Regions from separate parts of the Shewanella sp. 10N.286.52.E4 genome, predicted to be linked through region 3. Evidence: predicted binding sites of a transcription regulator. Region 3 holds the regulator's gene; each other region holds the start of a gene.

Region 1 (5,992 bases), on a different contig from region 3:
AAACTGACAATGGGCGCTTTTTTAAAATCGTGCTTATAGGTCAAAATCAGAGAACTCATCACTGTCGACTGCAGAGTCAATCTGTCCCACTAAGTATGATGAAACTTCAACTTCCTGCGGCGCTACTTGAACAGCGTCACTTTCTAACCAGTTTTTCATCCAAGGCAGTGGATTAGTTTGCTCTGGGTAGGGTTGCGGTAAGTTAACAGCCTTCATACGTTGGTTGGTTATATACTCAACATACTGACATAAAATTTGTTCATTTAAGCCAATCATTGAACCATCTTTGAATAGGTATTGTGCCCATTCTTTTTCTTGTTCAGCCGCTTTATAAAAAATATCGTAGGCTTGATCGTGACATTCTTTAGCGATTTCGCCCATTTCAGGATCGTCTTTACCACCTTGCATGATATTCACTATGTGCTGCGTACTATTTAAGTGCAATGCTTCATCGCGAGCAATTAAGCGAATAATTTTAGCATTACCTTCCATCAACTTACGTTCCGCGAAAGCAAATGAACAGGCAAAACTGACATAGAAACGAATCGCTTCTAAAGCGTTGACTGACATCATGCACAGGTAAAGTGATTTTTTAAGGATACGAGAGCTAACAGCTATCTCTTTACCATTAATCGTGTGCGTGCCTTCACCATGCAGATTGAATACTTGAGTTAACTCAATGAGGTCATCATAGTACTGAGCAATATCACCAGCACGTTTCAGAATTTCTTCGTTCACAACGATATCGTCAAATACAACCGAAGGATCGTTAACGATGTTACGAATAATATGGGTATACGAACGTGAGTGAATGGTTTCTGAGAATGACCAAGTTTCAATCCAAGTTTCTAATTCAGGTAACGACACTAACGGCAAAAGGGCAACGTTTGGTGAACGGCCTTGAATAGAATCAAGTAACGTTTGGTATTTAAGGTTTGAGATGAAAATGTGCTTTTCATGCTCAGGCAAACTTTGATAATCGATTTTATCTTTACTTACATCTACTTCTTCTGGGCGCCAGAAAAAAGATAATTGCTTTTCAATTAACTTTTCAAAAACTTCATATTTTTGTTGATCGTAACGCGCAACATTAACTGATTGGCCCATGAACATTGGTTCGTTCATTGGATTGTTCGGTGTTTGACAAAAAGTAGAGTAAGCCATTTATATATCCCAAAAAAGCGGCGAAAGTCCCCGCAATTATATGCTAATTATTGATTAAATTTTACAAGCGCCGCCGGCACAATCGTCATCTTCTTTTTCGACTACAGTAATGTCGTCTAAGTTGTCTGATGCACCATCACGAGTGTTGTGATAGTAAAGGGTTTTTACCCCCAACTTGTAGGCTGTAAGCAAATCTTTAAGCAAGGTTTGCATTGGAACTTTTTGACCGTCAAAGCGAGTAGGGTCGTAGTTAGTGTTGGCAGAAATTGCTTGGTCGATAAACTTCTGCATAATCCCGACTAATTCTAAATAACCGTTATTGTTCGGCATATTCCAAAGCAATTCGTACTGATGCTTAAGCTCATCAAAATCTGGTACTACTTGCTTTAACTGACCGTCTTTACTTGCTTTAACGCTGATTAATCCACGTGGTGGTTCAATACCGTTGGTCGCGTTAGAAATCTGCGAAGAGGTTTCTGAAGGCATCAATGCTGATAACGTAGAGTTACGTAAACCGTGCGCTTTAATGTCGCTACGTAATCCTTCCCAATCCATGTGTAATGGTTCATCACAGATTTTGTCTAAGTCACGTTTGTAAGTATCAATTGGCAAGATACCTTCTGCATAAGTCGTTTCGTTAAATAACGGACATGCACCTTGCTCTTTGGCTAAGTTCATTGACGCTTTCAATAAGTAGAATTGAATTGCTTCAAAGGTTTTGTGAGTCAAGTTGTTACCTGAGCCATCAGAATATTTCATGCCATTCTTTGCTAAGTAATTTGCAAAGTTAATTACACCTATACCTAGCGTACGACGATTCATTGAACCAAGTTGCGCAGAGATAATTGGGTAATCTTGGTAATCGAGTAAGTTATCCAAAGCACGAACGGCTAAATCAGCTAAAGGCTCTAGCTCTGATAAATCATTGATTGCACCAAGGTTTAGCGCTGAAAGAGTACAAAGGGCAATTTCACCATTTGGATCTTCAATGTTTTTCATTGGCTTAGTTGGCAAGGCAATTTCTAAACAAAGGTTAGATTGTTTGATTGGTGCAACTTTCGGATCAAACGGGCTGTGGGTATTACAATGGTCAACATTTTGAATGTAAATACGACCAGTGGAAGCACGTTCTTGCATCATTAGTGAAAATAATTCAACCGCTTTAATCTCTTTACGACGAATGCTAGTGTCAGCTTCATACTGCAAATAAAGGCGTTCAAACTCAACTTGGTCAGCAAAGAATGCATCGTACAAACCAGGCACATCAGATGGGCTGAATAAGCTGATGTTTTGTGACTTAATTAAACGCTGATACATCAGCTTGTTTAATTGCACACCATAATCAAGGTGACGAACACGGTTATCGTCAACACCACGGTTATTTTTCAGTACCAGCAGAGATTCAACTTCTAGATGCCAAATTGGGTAGAACAAGGTTGCTGCACCGCCGCGAACACCGCCCTGTGAACATGACTTAACTGCTGTTTGGAAATATTTGTAAAAAGGTAAGCAACCGGTGTGGAATGCTTCTCCGCCACGAATAGGGCTTCCTAATGCACGAATACGACCAGCGTTAATACCAATACCAGCACGTTGGCTAACGTATTTAACGATTGAAGAGGCTGTAGCATTGATTGAATCTAAGCTGTCATCACATTCAATTAATACACACGAGCTGAACTGACGAGTCGGCGTACGTACACCAGCCATAATCGGCGTAGGTAATGAAATCTTAAAAGTAGAAACCGCATCATAAAAGCGCTTGATGTAGTCAAGGCGGGTTTCTTTTGGATACTTAGCGAATAAACATGCAGCGACCAGAATATAAAGGAACTGGGCACTCTCGTATATTTCGTTAGTCACACGGTTTTGTACTAGATACTTACCTTCTAACTGCTTAACTGCAGCATATGAAAAGTTCATATCACGCCAATGATCCATGTAGCTGTCAAGAATGGTTAATTCTTCAGCTGTGTAGTCTTCAACGATGTGCTTATCGTATTTACCGATTTCTACTAAACGGTTAACTTGGTCGACTAACTTTGGAGGCTCAAATTGGCCAAAGGCTTTTTTACGAAGATGGAAAACAGCTAAGCGTGCAGCAAGAAATTGATAATCTGGCGATTCTGGAGAAATTAAATCCGCAGCGGCTTTAATAATAGTTTCATGAATAGCTTCAGTTGGAATACCATCAAAAAACTGCAGGTGTGATCGTAATTCTACTTCAGAGACTGATACGTTATTCAGTCCTTTTGCTGCCCATTCGATAACGCGATGAATTTTGTCTAAATCGATTGTTTCGCGCTCGCCACTACGTTTAGTGACTGTCATATTGCTGTTCATTAAAAAGAGACCTTGGTTCTATATTTATTGGTGTAATTTATTATTTGGATCTTGTTTAACCGTACTGCTTACGATCGCCAATAAATCACATTACGTTCCCTTGTAAGTCGATCATCCAAAAGCATTTACAACATTAAATTTACAAAAATACTAGTGATACAGCGAGATACTGAGCTTTTTAAGCTAGTGTCTCGTGGTGATGTCATACACAAGATATGGTGTTTTTAAATTTGATACATACAAGATAGTGAGGTTGGCGTACTTTTGCAAGCAAGATTTTACTGAATAACTTGTGGATATCTTATGTATAGTGAAACAAGTTAGTAAAAGCTAACCTGCTAACGCAAATTACGCTTTGAATAATTAGGCTAGGTTAAATTTTGAACGAAGAACGAGTTCGGTTTGATCGCTACAATATTCAGCGATCGATTGTTTTGTTGAAAAAATAGTTTGATCTTTATAGAAAGGTTTTGCTAAGCCAAACTGATATTATTTAATCCATTAAAACACTGTCAAAATTAGTCTTAAAGTACGGTAAACGAATGAAAATGCCCCAGTACTTAGAGAAGAGTGTTTAGATAACAGTGTTTAGAGAACAGTTTTTAGAGCTCAGTGATTAGAGCACAGTGTTTAGAGCACAGTGTTTAGAAAGTATTGCTGGAGCGCATGAACTGATTCGAATTCAAGTTGGCTTGGCCATTGTGACGGTGTATCAGATTCAGACAAATAACCCCACAATGCCGTCCCACCAATCATACCTGCTTTTTCTGCCGCGACTAAGTCACGCTCAGCGTCACCAAGGTATAAGATGTGCTCTGGTAGACAGTCAATTTGTTGAGCGGCTAATAACATTGGCGCAGTATGTGGTTTTGGATATTGAGTTGAGTCACCGCTAATTACCGTTTTGGCCCTTTTAGTCAGCCCTAAAGCACAGACTAGAGGGCGAGTAAACTTAGCTTGCTTGTTAGTGACGATCCCAAATGGGATATTATGACTATCTAATAAAGTTAGGAAGGCTTCGAATCCTTGAAATAATTTCGCTTTCTCACCATTGACTAGTTTGTAGTAGGCCAATAAGGATTGTTGAATTTCAATTTGAGATGCTTCATCAAGGTGTGGCACTCCGGCTTTAACCAGTGCCAAACTTCCATGAGAAGCTGAGTAACGTAATTCATCAACGCTTTTAGACTCAATGCCGCGTTCTTGTAGGCTTAAATTTAATGCATGAATCAAATCTGGGGCGGTATCAGCAAGAGTACCATCTAAATCAAACAACACTGCTTTAATCGAATTCATACATCCCTTAGTTACGTAATCGACACTTTATCAATGAGCAAAACGGATTAGCACTCTTTGTCAAAGCCAATTCTGCCAACGAAGCATTTTGCCTCTGGCAGCACCGTATTTGATGCTACCTATGAAAACTATTAATTAGTCAGCCACTTTTTGAGTGGCAATCATATAATTAACGTCAACTTTATTAGTGTACTTATATACACCCGATAATGGGTTATGGGTAATGCCTAGGGCATCACGACAAATTAGATCTGTTTTATCCACTAAATTTATTAACTCAGATGGTTTAATAAACTTACTGTGATCGTGTGTGCCGACTGGCAGCATTTTTAATACATATTCAGCACCTACAATGGCTTGTATATAAGACATCATATTGCGGTTAATGGTTGAGAAGAACACATAACCTTCAGGTTTTACCATGTCACAACAGGCTTGAATCACAGATAATGGGTCAGGGACGTGCTCAAGCATCTCCATACAAGTGACAACATCGTATTTAGCAGGGTTTGCACCAGCATGCTCTTCAGCTGTCATTGTGTCGTAATCCACTGTCACGCCTGTTTCTAATGCATGCAGCTTTGCCACTTCTATTTGGGCTTCACCCATATCAAGCCCAGTCACTTTCGCGCCTATTTTTGCCATGCTTTCAGACAAAATGCCACCACCGCAACCAATATCAACGACTGTTTTACCAAACAAACCACCACAGGTTTGGTCGATATAATTTAATCGCAATGGGTTCAGCAAATGTAAAGGTTTAAAGTCACCATTTGGATCCCACCAAGACTCAGCCATATTGGCAAATTTTTCGATTTCTTGATGATCAACATTTTGTTGAGTGGTGTGTTCTTGATTCGACATTGCAAGGACCCATGATTTATTAGTGATTATTGCATGCATTATAACCATCCGTTGCAATAAACATAGTGAGATGAAACAAGATTCATTTCTAGTTGGTTATATATTCAACACTATTTGTAGATAAAAAGGACATCCGATATTTGTTAAACCATTTTCGTAATTTAAATAGTAGAGAAACCTAAACAATATTGACTTATTCTTGCTGTTTTTATTCAGTTTTTCACTTGCTTTAACTTTTCGTTGTCCTAGGGTCTAGCCACTTTTTATATCTGTGTTAGAATGCCAAATCACGTTTTTGAGCTACACAATAAAATGGAATAATTAT
Region 2 (5,992 bases), on a different contig from region 3:
AGGTGACGTTGTGCTAGATGATCTGCAATACGACCAGGCGTTGCCACAATAAAATGTGGGTCACGAGATAATGACTTTGCTTGATCGTTAAAGTTTTCGCCGCCTAAAATGCTCACTGCTTTATATTGGGTGTTTGCCACCAATAAACGCAGTTGACCATAAACTTGTTGGGCAAGTTCTCGAGTCGGCAGTAATATGAGCACACGCGGATCTTTTTTAGATAAGGCCTTTGTTGATATTACGCGCTGCAAAGCAGGTAATAAAAATGCCAGGGTTTTACCTGAACCGGTTTTTGAAGATGCCATTAAATCTTTACCCGCTAGGGCAATCGGCAGGGCTTGCTGCTGAATTTCAGTTGGCTCAGAAATGCCCATATGCTTTAGACTTTCAAGTAAGCGTTTGTCTAAAGAAAAATCGGTAAATAACAAAGGTAAATCCCCTAAAAAATGATAGCCAGATATTATAACGTGTAAGCCTGAGATAGCCAACAGCTTAAGCCTCAGTTATGCTGAGTATTAGCATTTTAATTTCAATGTATTTTTAAGGATGTAAACAAACATGTCAGATGTACCCAAGGATCCGCCTAACACTAAACAATTACGAATTGGTGTAGCGTTAGGCAGTGGTGCGGCTAAAGGTTGGGCCCACATTGGGGTATTAAAAGAACTTGCTGAAATGGGTGTGCATCCAGATAAAGTGGCCGGTTGTTCAGTAGGGGCATTGGTCGGTGCAGCGTACGCTAATGATCATCTCGATGAGTTAGAAGGTTGGGTTAGAGGTTTTTCAAGCTGGGATGTACTTGGTCTAATGGATTTAAGCTGGCGCAAAGGCGGTTTAATTAGTGGTGAGAAGGTGTTTGATGTTTTGGCTGGTCGTATTGGTGAGCTAAGTATTGAGCAACTGAAAAAACCTTTTTCGGCGGTAGCGACTGATTTATATTCAGGTCAAGAAATTTGGTTTAAAGAAGGTGATTTACGCCATGCTGTCAGAGCTTCTTGCTCAATGCCAGGCTTTTTACCGCCAGTGCAATTACAAGATCGCTGGTTAGTTGATGGTGCTGTGGTGAATCCTGTTCCTGTATCAATGTGCCGTGCAATGGATGTTGATGTGGTGATTGCCGTTGATTTAAATGGTCACCGCCGTAATAGCATGCACATGTTGCCACAGCAGATGAAAAGCCGAGCTCCGACTGCACTAGAAAAGCAGCAGCAAGAAGGCGCTGAACCAGAGTCCGCTTTTATGGATATTTTAGGTAAGGGTAAAGAGTACATCGCAGGTTTGTCTGAAAAGTTCTCTATGTCGACTAAATCACACCCTGGGATGATTGCTGTGATGTCTCAGTCAATGGACATTTTAGAGCAACGTCATAAACGCGCACGGTTAATGGGCGATCCCCCCGATGTGTGTTTAGTGCCACAGTTAGCAGATATCGGTACGATGGAGTTTCACCGTGCAGCTGAAGCGATAGAAGCTGGCAGACAATCTGTTCGTCAAACTGCGCATTTAATCAACTCTGCATTAGGCCGATAACGGTTTTCAATTCCATGGTCAAGCTTTGTCTGTCTAAACAGTGCAGAGCTTGGCAGTAATATTTTTCATTTCTCACCTCGTCAGTTAAATATGATCTAGATCATAGATTTCTAGTCTTCATTATTGCTTAATACACCATATCTAGTGTTTATTGGTTTTTTGTTGTGGATATATAGTGTTTATATCCTGTGCATAAATGGAGTAAAAGTAATGCCTGTAGTAATTAAAAGGGACGGTTGTCGGACTTTATTTGATGAGTCTAGAATTAAGGATGCCATTGTTGCTGCGATGGAAACTGCTACAGGTAGTGCTGATAGTGATTACGCTGAAACTGTTGCTTGTGTGATTAGAGATCAAGTCTCAGACAAGCAAGAAGTTGACATTCACCACCTACAAGGTCTGGTAGAAAACTTATTAATGGAAGGGCCTCATAAAGAAGTGGCTCGTCATTATATTGAGTATCGCCATGATCGCGATATTTGTCGTGAAGCAAAAAGTAAACTTAACTGCGAAATTCGTGGTTTAGTTGAACAAAGCGACAGCTCTATTCTAAATGAAAATGCCAATAAAGACGCGAAAGTGATTCCAACACAACGTGACTTATTAGCCGGTATTGTGGCTAAGCATTATGCTAAATCGCACCTATTACCAAAAGATATTGTGGCTGCTCATGAATCAGGCCAACTGCATTACCATGATTTAGATTACGCACCTTTTTTCCCAATGTTTAACTGCATGCTGATTGATTTATCGGGCATGATGACCCATGGCTTTAAAATGGGTAATGCTGAGATTGATACACCAAAATCAATTTCAACAGCGACCGCTGTGACAGCGCAGATTATTGCTCAAGTGGCTAGCCACATCTATGGCGGCACCACGATTAACCGAATTGACGAAGTGTTAGCTGAGTTTGTGCAAAAAAGTTACCAAAAGCAATTAGTGATTGGTAAAGAGTGGGGCGTAAGCGATGTTGAAGCTTTTGCCATGGCGCAAACTGAAAAAGAATGTCATGACGCATTCCAGTCTTTAGAGTATGAAGTGAACACATTGCATACTGCAAATGGTCAAACGCCATTTGTAACTTTTGGATTTGGTTTAGGCACAAGCTGGGAATCACGTTTAATTCAAAAGTCGATTCTTACTGTGCGTATGGCAGGTTTAGGTAAAAACCGTAAAACCGCTGTATTCCCTAAGCTTGTGTTCGCTATTCGTGATGGTGTTAACCATAAAGCGACTGATAGTAATTACGATGTGAAGAAGCTGGCTTTAGAATGCGCAACAATGCGCATGTATCCAGACATTCTTAACTATGAACAAGTTGAGCGTGTTACGGGATCATTCAAAACTCCTATGGGTTGTCGTTCTTTCTTAGGCACTTACGAAGAAAATGGCGAGCTTATCCATGAAGGCCGTAACAACTTAGGTGTGGTTAGTCTTAACCTACCAAGAATTGCCATAGAAGCTAAAGGCGATGAAAAAGCATTCTTCGCCTTACTTGATGAAAGAATGACATTGGCTCGTAAAGCATTAGATACCCGCATTGCTCGTCTTGTTGGAGTTAAAGCACGTGTTGCGCCAATTCTTTATATGGAAGGTGCTTGTGGTGTTCGCTTAAAAGCGGATGATGATATTTCTGAAATTTTCAAAAATGGCCGTGCGTCTATTTCATTAGGCTACATCGGTCTTCATGAAACGATTAATGCATTATATGGCACAGAAGAGCATGTATTCGACAGTGAGCTTTTACGCACTAAAGCTGTTGAAATTATCAATGTGATGAAGCGTGCTACAGAATCATGGAAAGCTGAAACAGGTTATGGCTTTAGCTTATACAGTACACCAAGTGAGAACTTGTGTAGCCGTTTCTGTCAGTTAGATGCAAAACAGTTTGGTGTGGTTGAAGGTGTTACTGATAAAGGTTATTACACCAATAGCTTCCATTTAGATGTAGAAAAGAAAGTTAACCCATACGATAAAATTGATTTTGAATTACCGTACCCAGAAATCACTAACGGTGGCTTTATTTGTTACGGTGAGTTCCCTAACATGCAACACAACATTGAAGCATTAGAGAACGTTTGGGATTACAGCTATAGCCGTGTGCCATATTACGGCACTAACACACCGATTGATGAGTGTTATGACTGTGGTTTTGTAGGTGAGTTTAACTGTACTAGTAAAGGGTTTGTGTGTCCTAAATGTGGCAACCATGAACCAAGCCGTGTATCTGTAACACGTCGTGTATGTGGTTATTTAGGTAGTCCTGATGCAAGACCGTTTAACTATGGTAAGCAAGAAGAAGTGAAGCGCCGCGTTAAGCATATCTAGTCGCGTCATTGAGTTAACATAGAATCAAATAAGGCGCTGATTAGCGCCTTATTTATTTGAAAGGTAAGTGTTATGAATTTTCATCAGTATTATCCAGTCGATGTGATAAACGGTCCCGGAACGCGCTGCACTTTGTTTGTATCGGGTTGCGAACATCAATGTCGCGGTTGTTATAACCAATCGACCTGGGATCCGCGTTCAGGTCATGAAGTGGATAAGCCAATGGAAGATCAAATCATTGCTGATTTAAACGACACGAGAATCAAACGTCGTGGATTATCTTTGTCAGGCGGCGACCCATTATTCCCTGCAAACTTAACCGCTATCTTGTCTTTGGTTAAACGAGTTAAAGCTGAATGCCCTGATAAAGATATTTGGCTTTGGAGTGGTTATAAACTGGATGAGATGTCACTTAAGCAACAACAAATATTGTCGTATGTTGACGTATTGGTTGATGGAAAATTTGAACAAGATTTAGCTGATCCAAGCCTTAAATGGCGGGGTAGTTCAAATCAAGTTATTCATGACATGAGTTCGCTTATTGCTGTTGGTTAACTTTTGGAATTGGCTTGTTAATTGTCATGAGCGAGCTTTTAAAACTCATTTTTAATGCTCTTATTTAACAACTTCAATAACTGCGACACGAACAATCAGAGTTGTCCTCGCCAATAATTACGTTGTTGTTTTAGCCTCGCTTCAACTTGAATGTTATAAAAACAGTATAGTAATCAAAGTTCAATTTATAGCCATCAGGCAATGAAACTCCCATAGCAGTGATGAAATGATAAATTTATGCGCTGTAACAAGTTTTCAAGTTAGCTAATTTAACCCCTTTAGGTATATAATTTGCGTTCGAAAAAGTGTTGTTCGATATCAAAACAACTCATTGCTATCGATAACATGAAAGAATTTAAGGTAAAGAAATGAATTTAAAAGAAGAACTGCAAGCATTAAATGATAAAGCAGAGAAGTTTCGTCGTAAGCTTGCTGCCGCAGAAGCACGTGAAGACAAAGTCATTATCATGCAGTTTAAGAAAGAAATTGCCACAGTCACTAAACGTATTGCGAGCTTGAAAAATCAGCAATCACGTCAATTGAATAAGCAAGGCCAAGAAGTTAAAGGCTTAAAATTCAACCGTGCACTGACTAAAGCTGAACAAGCTGATATGGGCAAGCTTAAAAAATCAGTAAAAGGACTTGTAGTTGTTCACCCAATGACTGCTATGGGCCGTGAAATGAATATCACTGTTGTCACAGGATTTGCTCCAGCAAAATTCTAGTCCAGTATTCGAAATAGTCATGACATAAAAGTCAGTTCAAGGATGAAAAGTCTCAAGGATTGAGCGTTGTCTTAAAGGTTTATCCATGTCGATTAAATATATCGCCACTTCTAAGTTACCTACGCCTTGGGGCGTATTTGCTATGCATGGTTTTGAAGATACAGAAACTGGCAAAGAGCATGTGGCGTTAACTTATGGTGAGCTTAATGCCACCGAGCCTATGTTAGGCCGAATTCATTCAGAATGTCTAACAGGTGATGCTTTATTTAGTTTACGTTGCGATTGTGGTTTCCAACTGCAAACAGCAATGCAAAATATCGCTGAAAATGGTCAAGGGTTTATTCTTTACCTACGTCAAGAAGGACGTGGTATTGGGTTACTTAACAAAATCCGTGCTTATGAGTTACAAGACCAAGGTGCTAACACGGTTGAAGCGAATGAGCGTTTAGGCTTTGAAGCTGACATGCGTAAGTACGATATGGTTGAGCCGATGTTAGCGCAAATTAGCGTAAGCAAGGTTAAGCTCATGACGAATAATCCACGTAAAGTCAAAGCGATGCAATCGATGGGCATTGAAGTTGCTGAAAGAGTGCCTTTGCAAGTGGGTAAAAACCGTTACAATGAAGATTATTTAAAAACTAAATCAACCCAGTTAGGTCATATGATGACAGAACATCATTTTATCGAAGAAGATAAATAACGGTTGATGCTTTAGCCTAGACCTCTTTCGTCGCTTATTAGAGACATGATAAGAGTTACTTAAAACATATGGGTTATCAACATTGAAAGCGTGTCGCTTTATTTATCCTAAAAGCGTTGCAACTATTCTTGCAGCGCTTTTTGTTAGTTTT
Region 3 (5,992 bases):
AGATAAAGACTGGTGGGGAGCATTAATTGAAATTTCTACGGTATTAGTCATTGGCGAGGTACTTTACCTGACCAGTGAAGAAAGTATGGAAGGAGATTTTGATTACGAAATTGAAGGCAATGCAGGGCAATATTTTGCAGATAGAATTGTGACAACTGATGCTTGGAAACTTGATGACAACAAGGTAGGCATGAATTGGGGGCATACCTATGCTGGCGCACTGTATTATCAAGCGTTTCGTAATTATAACTTTAATTATTATGAATCTATGGCGGGTAATTTTATCGCATCGGCAGTCTGGGAAGTCTTTGCTGAATATAAAGAAGTGGTAAGTGTGAATGATCAAATCGTTACAACATTTGGTGGTGCAGTATTGGGTGAAAGCTTATTTCAAATATCTGAAATGTTAGATTCAAAACAAGGTTGGGTTCCAACGGCTTTTAGTAGTGTTTTTAATCCGGCTAAAACCATTAAAGGTTGGTTTGGTTATGATAACCCACAAAGGTTTAATCGAACATACGCCAAGGATACGTTCAACATCTATACAGGTGCAATGTACTCCAGCAAAAAGCAGGCTGATATTTCTACGACTTCTTTAATATTGGGATTAGAGGCGAGTGTTGATAGCGTTCAAGGAAAATATGATGCTTTATCTGCGACACCTAGCCAGGTCGATTTAAACATGGAACTGGGGGTTTCTAACGAAGGGATTGAAGATTGGCAAATGGATTCTTCGATTTTTTTAGGTGGCTGGACGAGCGATGTTAATACCATATTAGATTCTGAAAATAGACGCCAGACTTGGTTTATTGGCCCATCCATGGGGCTGGAATATAGCAGTCTGGGTCAAGATGAAGAGGAAGATTTTTACGCTGCAATAAATGTGATTGGTGTATCTGCTGGAACGCAATGGTTTGTTGATGATGTTTCGATAAGTATCAGAGGCGACCTGTTTGGTGATTTTAGTATGGTGAAACCATTTGCAACAAAAGATTATCGCCAAAATGGAGGCCATTTTTGGGGGACAAAATCGGTGCTTTGGGAAGGTGGCTATGGATATGCTTTAGGCCATACTGCCAAATTAGCACTAGAGGCGAATTATAAACAATTGTTGCTCGGGGTTAAGTTTCAAAGTCAACGCTGGGACTCTATAGATGATAATGAGTTTAATCGAAGCAGTGATTGGAATCCAAACGTCAGTGACCTAGATTTTAAAGATGCACGTGATAGGTATGAAGTTTATCTCGATGTTCCTTTAACGAATACTATGAGTATCAGTATTCACCATGAACGTATCGATCGAAGTGGCACATTAACCGGAATTGAAAACTTGGCCATTGCCAATCGAAATGATGAAACAGAAAGTCGCAGTAGTATTCACTTTACTTATCAATATTAGCCGATAAATCATTGCCTGTATCATAGATTAGACTATCTAGTTTTTGTGATAAATTGAGCTGTAGAGCTTAAATATTTTGCTGATTAATATTTTAGAAAAGAGTTTTCTTAAAATTGTCACAAGGTTATGAAACTAAGAGTTAATTTGGATTTTTCTATGAAATACAATTACTGAAAGCTGCTGCAGCTGAAAATTTATAGATGGCAAATGGTACTCATAATGAATTGCAAGTAATTTCATGTTTCAAATGCTGGGATTGTGATCAATTGCGCTGTATCATACCGCGCAACCCTACTATAAGAATTAACAGCTGGAGTGAGCAATGCTAAAGAAAGCTATGAATATCGCAGATTATGATCCACAACTATTTGCAGCAATTGAAGATGAGACTCGTCGCCAAGAAGAGCACATTGAATTAATCGCATCAGAAAACTATACCAGCCCACGTGTTCTTGAAGCTCAAGGTTCACAGCTAACTAACAAGTATGCAGAAGGTTACCCTGGTAAGCGTTATTACGGTGGTTGTGAGCATGTGGATATTGCAGAAGAGTTAGCTATTTCTCGTGCAAAAGAATTATTCGGCGCTACATACGCTAACGTACAACCACATTCTGGTTCTCAAGCAAACTCAGCTGTTTTCATGGCACTGCTTCAAGGCGGTGATACTGTTTTAGGTATGAGTTTAGCCCATGGTGGTCACTTGACTCATGGTTCTCACGTTAGCTTTTCTGGCAAGTTATATAATGCTGTTCAGTACGGTATCGATGAAACCACAGGTAAGATTGATTACGCTGAAGTTGAACGTTTAGCCGTTGAACATAAACCAAAAATGATCATTGCTGGTTTTTCTGCTTATTCAGGTATTATCGATTGGGGTAAATTCCGCGAAATCGCTGACAAAGTAGGTGCTTACTTATTTGTCGATATGGCGCACGTTGCTGGTCTTGTTGCTGCAGGTATCTACCCGAATCCACTGCCACACGCTCACGTTGTTACAACGACAACTCATAAAACGCTTGCTGGTCCTCGTGGTGGTTTGATCCTTTCAGCTGTGAATGATGAAGACATTTACAAAAAGTTAAATTCGGCAGTATTCCCTGGTGGCCAAGGTGGTCCTTTAATGCACGTTATTGCTGCTAAAGCGGTTGCATTTAAAGAGGCACTAGATCCTGAGTTCACCACTTACCAAGAGCAAGTTGTTGCGAATGCTAAAGTGATGGCAAAAACCTTCATTGAGCGTGGTTATGATGTTGTTTCTGGTGGTACAGACAACCACTTATTCTTGCTAGATCTAATCAGCAAAGATATGACAGGTAAAGATGCCGATGCTGCGCTAGGTAAAGCTAACATCACTGTTAACAAAAACTCAGTACCAAATGACCCACGTTCACCATTTGTTACTTCTGGTTTACGTATTGGTTCTCCAGCAATCACCCGTCGTGGTTTTACTGAAACTGAATCTGTTGAGCTGACTAACTGGATGTGTGATGTGTTAGATGACATCACTAATGAAGGTACAATCGAGCGCGTTAAAAACCAAGTGCTTGAGTTATGTGCTAAGTATCCTGTTTACGGGTAATACTGTTTACAGGCAGTGCTGTTAACAGGAGTACTGCTGCATTTTTGTCTAGCAAAGATGCTTGTATGTTGTTTAATAATATTAGCAAGCATTTCAACATCAGCTTAGACATATCATCCATATGAACTAAGTAGGATAATCTTAATGATAAGGTTAACCTTATAAAGTAAATAGGATAAACTTTAATGGCTGTAAGTACTTTGTGCTTACGGCCATTTTATTTTTATTTCAGGAGCGAATATGCATTGCCCATTTTGTAGCGCGACAGATACCAAAGTGATTGATTCTCGTCTTGTGGCTGATGGCCATCAAGTCCGTCGTCGTCGGGAATGTACATTGTGCCATGAACGCTTTACCACCTTTGAAGGTGCAGAATTAGTCATGCCACGGGTCATTAAACAAGATGGCACCCGTCAACCGTTTGATGAAGATAAGCTACGTGGCGGTATGCTGCGTGCGGTTGAAAAACGTCCGGTATCGATTGATCAAATTGAACAAGCACTATCTAAGATTAAATCTACCTTACGTGGAACAGGTGAGCGCGAGATTGACTCTGCAATGATTGGCAACCTGATGATGGAACAATTGATGGTATTAGATAAAGTAGCGTACATACGTTTTGCGTCTGTTTATCGCGCCTTTGAAGACGTTTCACAGTTTGGCGAAGCCATCGCTAAATTACAAAAGTAATTCCTGTTTCCATTTTTTATACCGCAGAGGCCATTTGCTGCGGCTATTTCAAGTAGGTGTCTATGTCTCAGTGGTCAGTAGTTGATGTTGAAATGATGAGCCTTGCCATTTCATTGGCAGAGAAAGGGCGCTATACCACGCGTCCAAATCCAAATGTTGGCTGTGTCATTGCTGTAAACGATCACATTATTGGTCAGGGGTACCATATTAAAGCGGGTGGCCCACATGCTGAAATTCATGCGCTTCAAGATGTACAGACGAAGCAAAATCAAACAAAACTATCATCGGCTACTGCTTATGTCACCCTTGAACCGTGCAGTCATTATGGCCGAACGCCGCCCTGTGCTTTAGCCTTAATCGAGGCAGGGGTTAAACGGGTTGTGATTGCTGAAGTGGATGCAAACCCACAAGTGGCTGGCAATGGAATCCGTTTATTAAAAGAAGCAGGCATTCAAGTCGACATAGGTTTGCTAACTGAGCAAGCTAAGCTATTAAACTTAGGCTTCACCAAGAAAATGAACACGGGTCTGCCTAGAGTTACGATTAAACTGGCAGCCAGTATTGATGGCAAAACAGCGCTTTCAAATGGTGTTTCCAAATGGATCACTGGACCTGATGCGCGCGCTGATGTTCAAAAGCTTCGCGCCCGTCATTGTGCCTTAGTGACAGGCGTTGAAACGGTATTGGCTGATGACCCATCATTGAATGTGCGTTATGAACAACTTGGCAGCTTGAAAAACTCAGTTTCGGCCGCAGATCTACAACAACCTCTAAGGGTGATTTTAGATAGCCGCGCAAGGCTAACAAGTGAATTCAAATTATTTGATATCCCATCGCCTATCCTGTTGGTTTCTTGTGTCGACTACGCCGCAGAAGTAAGAGAAAAATTTAACAATCATGTTAGTTGTATCACTATTGCCGCAAATGAAGATGGACGCGTTGATTTACATGCGTTATTTACTTACTTAGGTAAACAATGCAACTCAGTTTTGATTGAATCAGGCGCATCCCTTGCGGGTAGCGTGTTAGATGCAAAGCTTGCTGATGAACTCTACCTTTATCAAGCAATGAAAATTTTAGGTAGTCACGGGCGTAATTTATTACAACTGAATGACTATCAAAGTATGGAACAAATTCCTGAGCTACAATTAGTCGATTCGCGCCGCATAGGTGCAGATCAACGTATGATATTTAGTCTCTAGCAGAATCAACTTGCTTAAATAGGCTGTAATTGCTGGCATGAGCAAGCACTGGCCAAGTTGATTAAATTGAACCGAAATTAATACAAGTGAGTCATTATGTTTACCGGCATTATTGAAGCCTTAGGCACATTAAGAAAAATCGAGCGTAAAGGTGATGATATACGCCTAAACGTAGCAAGTGGTCATCTGGATTTATCTGATGTGAAGTTAGGCGATAGTATTGCCACTAACGGTGTGTGTTTAACCGTGGTCCAATGCCTTGCTGACGGATACGTTGCTGACATTTCGGCAGAAACCGTGGCACTGACAGGCTTTGCTAATTATCACGTTGGTCAAAAAGTTAATTTAGAAAAAGCGGTATTGCCGACAACTCGCCTTGGCGGTCACATGGTCAGTGGTCATGTAGATGGCATAGCCGCTGTTGAGCAAAGAAGTGTCCGCGGAAAAGCGATTGAATTTTGGTTAGCGGCGCCAGCTGAGCTTGCTCATTACATTGCTCATAAAGGTTCAATTACCATCGATGGCGTTAGTCTGACAGTGAATGAAATAGATGGGCACCGCTTTCGATTAACGATTGTGCCGCATACAGCATCTGAAACAACACTTACAGCATTACAAGCGGGTGATAAGGTCAACATTGAAGTTGATTTGATTGCTCGTTATTTAGAGCGCTTAATGAATCCTGAAAAGCCAACAACTTCAGGCGGTGGGGTCACTATGGAAATGCTCGCCAACGCTGGATTTATGCGATAACCCTATTTTTACCCTTTATTGCAAATATCGGGAATAACAACACAAAGGTCTTAATATGGCACTACATAGTATAGAAGAGATCATCGAAGACATTCGCCAAGGTAAAATGGTTATCTTGATGGACGATGAAGACAGAGAAAATGAAGGCGATTTGATTATGGCTGCCGAAAAGGTGACGCCAGAAGCAATTAACTTTATGGCGACTTACGGTCGTGGTCTAATCTGTCAAACTATGACTAAAGAGCGTTGCCTGCAACTAAACTTGCCATTAATGGTGACCAATAATAACGCTCAGTTCTCGACAAACTTTACCGTGTCAATTGAAGCGGCAACCGGTGTAACAACAGGTATTTCAGCTCACGATCGCGC

The links. Region 3 encodes NrdR, which represses ribonucleotide reductase genes. Its sites were predicted from a motif close to AAACACNANATNTNGTGTTT; they were not measured.
Region 1: the regulator NrdR is predicted to act here: its motif matches at 3,712-3,731, upstream of nrdA (class 1a ribonucleoside-diphosphate reductase subunit alpha).
Region 2: the regulator NrdR is predicted to act here: its motif matches at 1,661-1,680, upstream of nrdD (anaerobic ribonucleoside-triphosphate reductase).

What each region holds. Positions count from the first base shown of each region.
Region 1 is NZ_JBFRJJ010000002.1:35,228-41,219, forward strand. It holds gene yfaE (class I ribonucleotide reductase maintenance protein YfaE) at 1-59, opposite strand, end outside; gene nrdB (class Ia ribonucleoside-diphosphate reductase subunit beta) at 34-1,164, opposite strand; gene nrdA (class 1a ribonucleoside-diphosphate reductase subunit alpha) at 1,219-3,507, opposite strand; gene AB4153_RS00520 (HAD family hydrolase) at 4,138-4,803, opposite strand; gene ubiG (bifunctional 2-polyprenyl-6-hydroxyphenol methylase/3-demethylubiquinol 3-O-methyltransferase UbiG) at 4,939-5,667, opposite strand.
Region 2 is NZ_JBFRJJ010000020.1:67,307-73,298, reverse strand. It holds gene AB4153_RS10720 (DEAD/DEAH box helicase) at 1-428, opposite strand, end outside; gene rssA (patatin-like phospholipase RssA) at 559-1,530, shown strand; gene nrdD (anaerobic ribonucleoside-triphosphate reductase) at 1,741-3,861, shown strand; gene nrdG (anaerobic ribonucleoside-triphosphate reductase-activating protein) at 3,934-4,416, shown strand; gene AB4153_RS10700 (YibL family ribosome-associated protein) at 4,785-5,141, shown strand; gene ribA (GTP cyclohydrolase II) at 5,227-5,841, shown strand; gene AB4153_RS10690 (hypothetical protein) at 5,924-5,992, shown strand, end outside.
Region 3 is NZ_JBFRJJ010000004.1:39,852-45,843, reverse strand. It holds gene AB4153_RS01645 (DUF3943 domain-containing protein) at 1-1,399, shown strand, start outside; gene glyA (serine hydroxymethyltransferase) at 1,722-2,978, shown strand; gene nrdR (transcriptional regulator NrdR) at 3,219-3,668, shown strand; gene ribD (bifunctional diaminohydroxyphosphoribosylaminopyrimidine deaminase/5-amino-6-(5-phosphoribosylamino)uracil reductase RibD) at 3,725-4,870, shown strand; gene AB4153_RS01625 (riboflavin synthase) at 4,967-5,623, shown strand; gene ribBA (bifunctional 3,4-dihydroxy-2-butanone-4-phosphate synthase/GTP cyclohydrolase II) at 5,679-5,992, shown strand, end outside.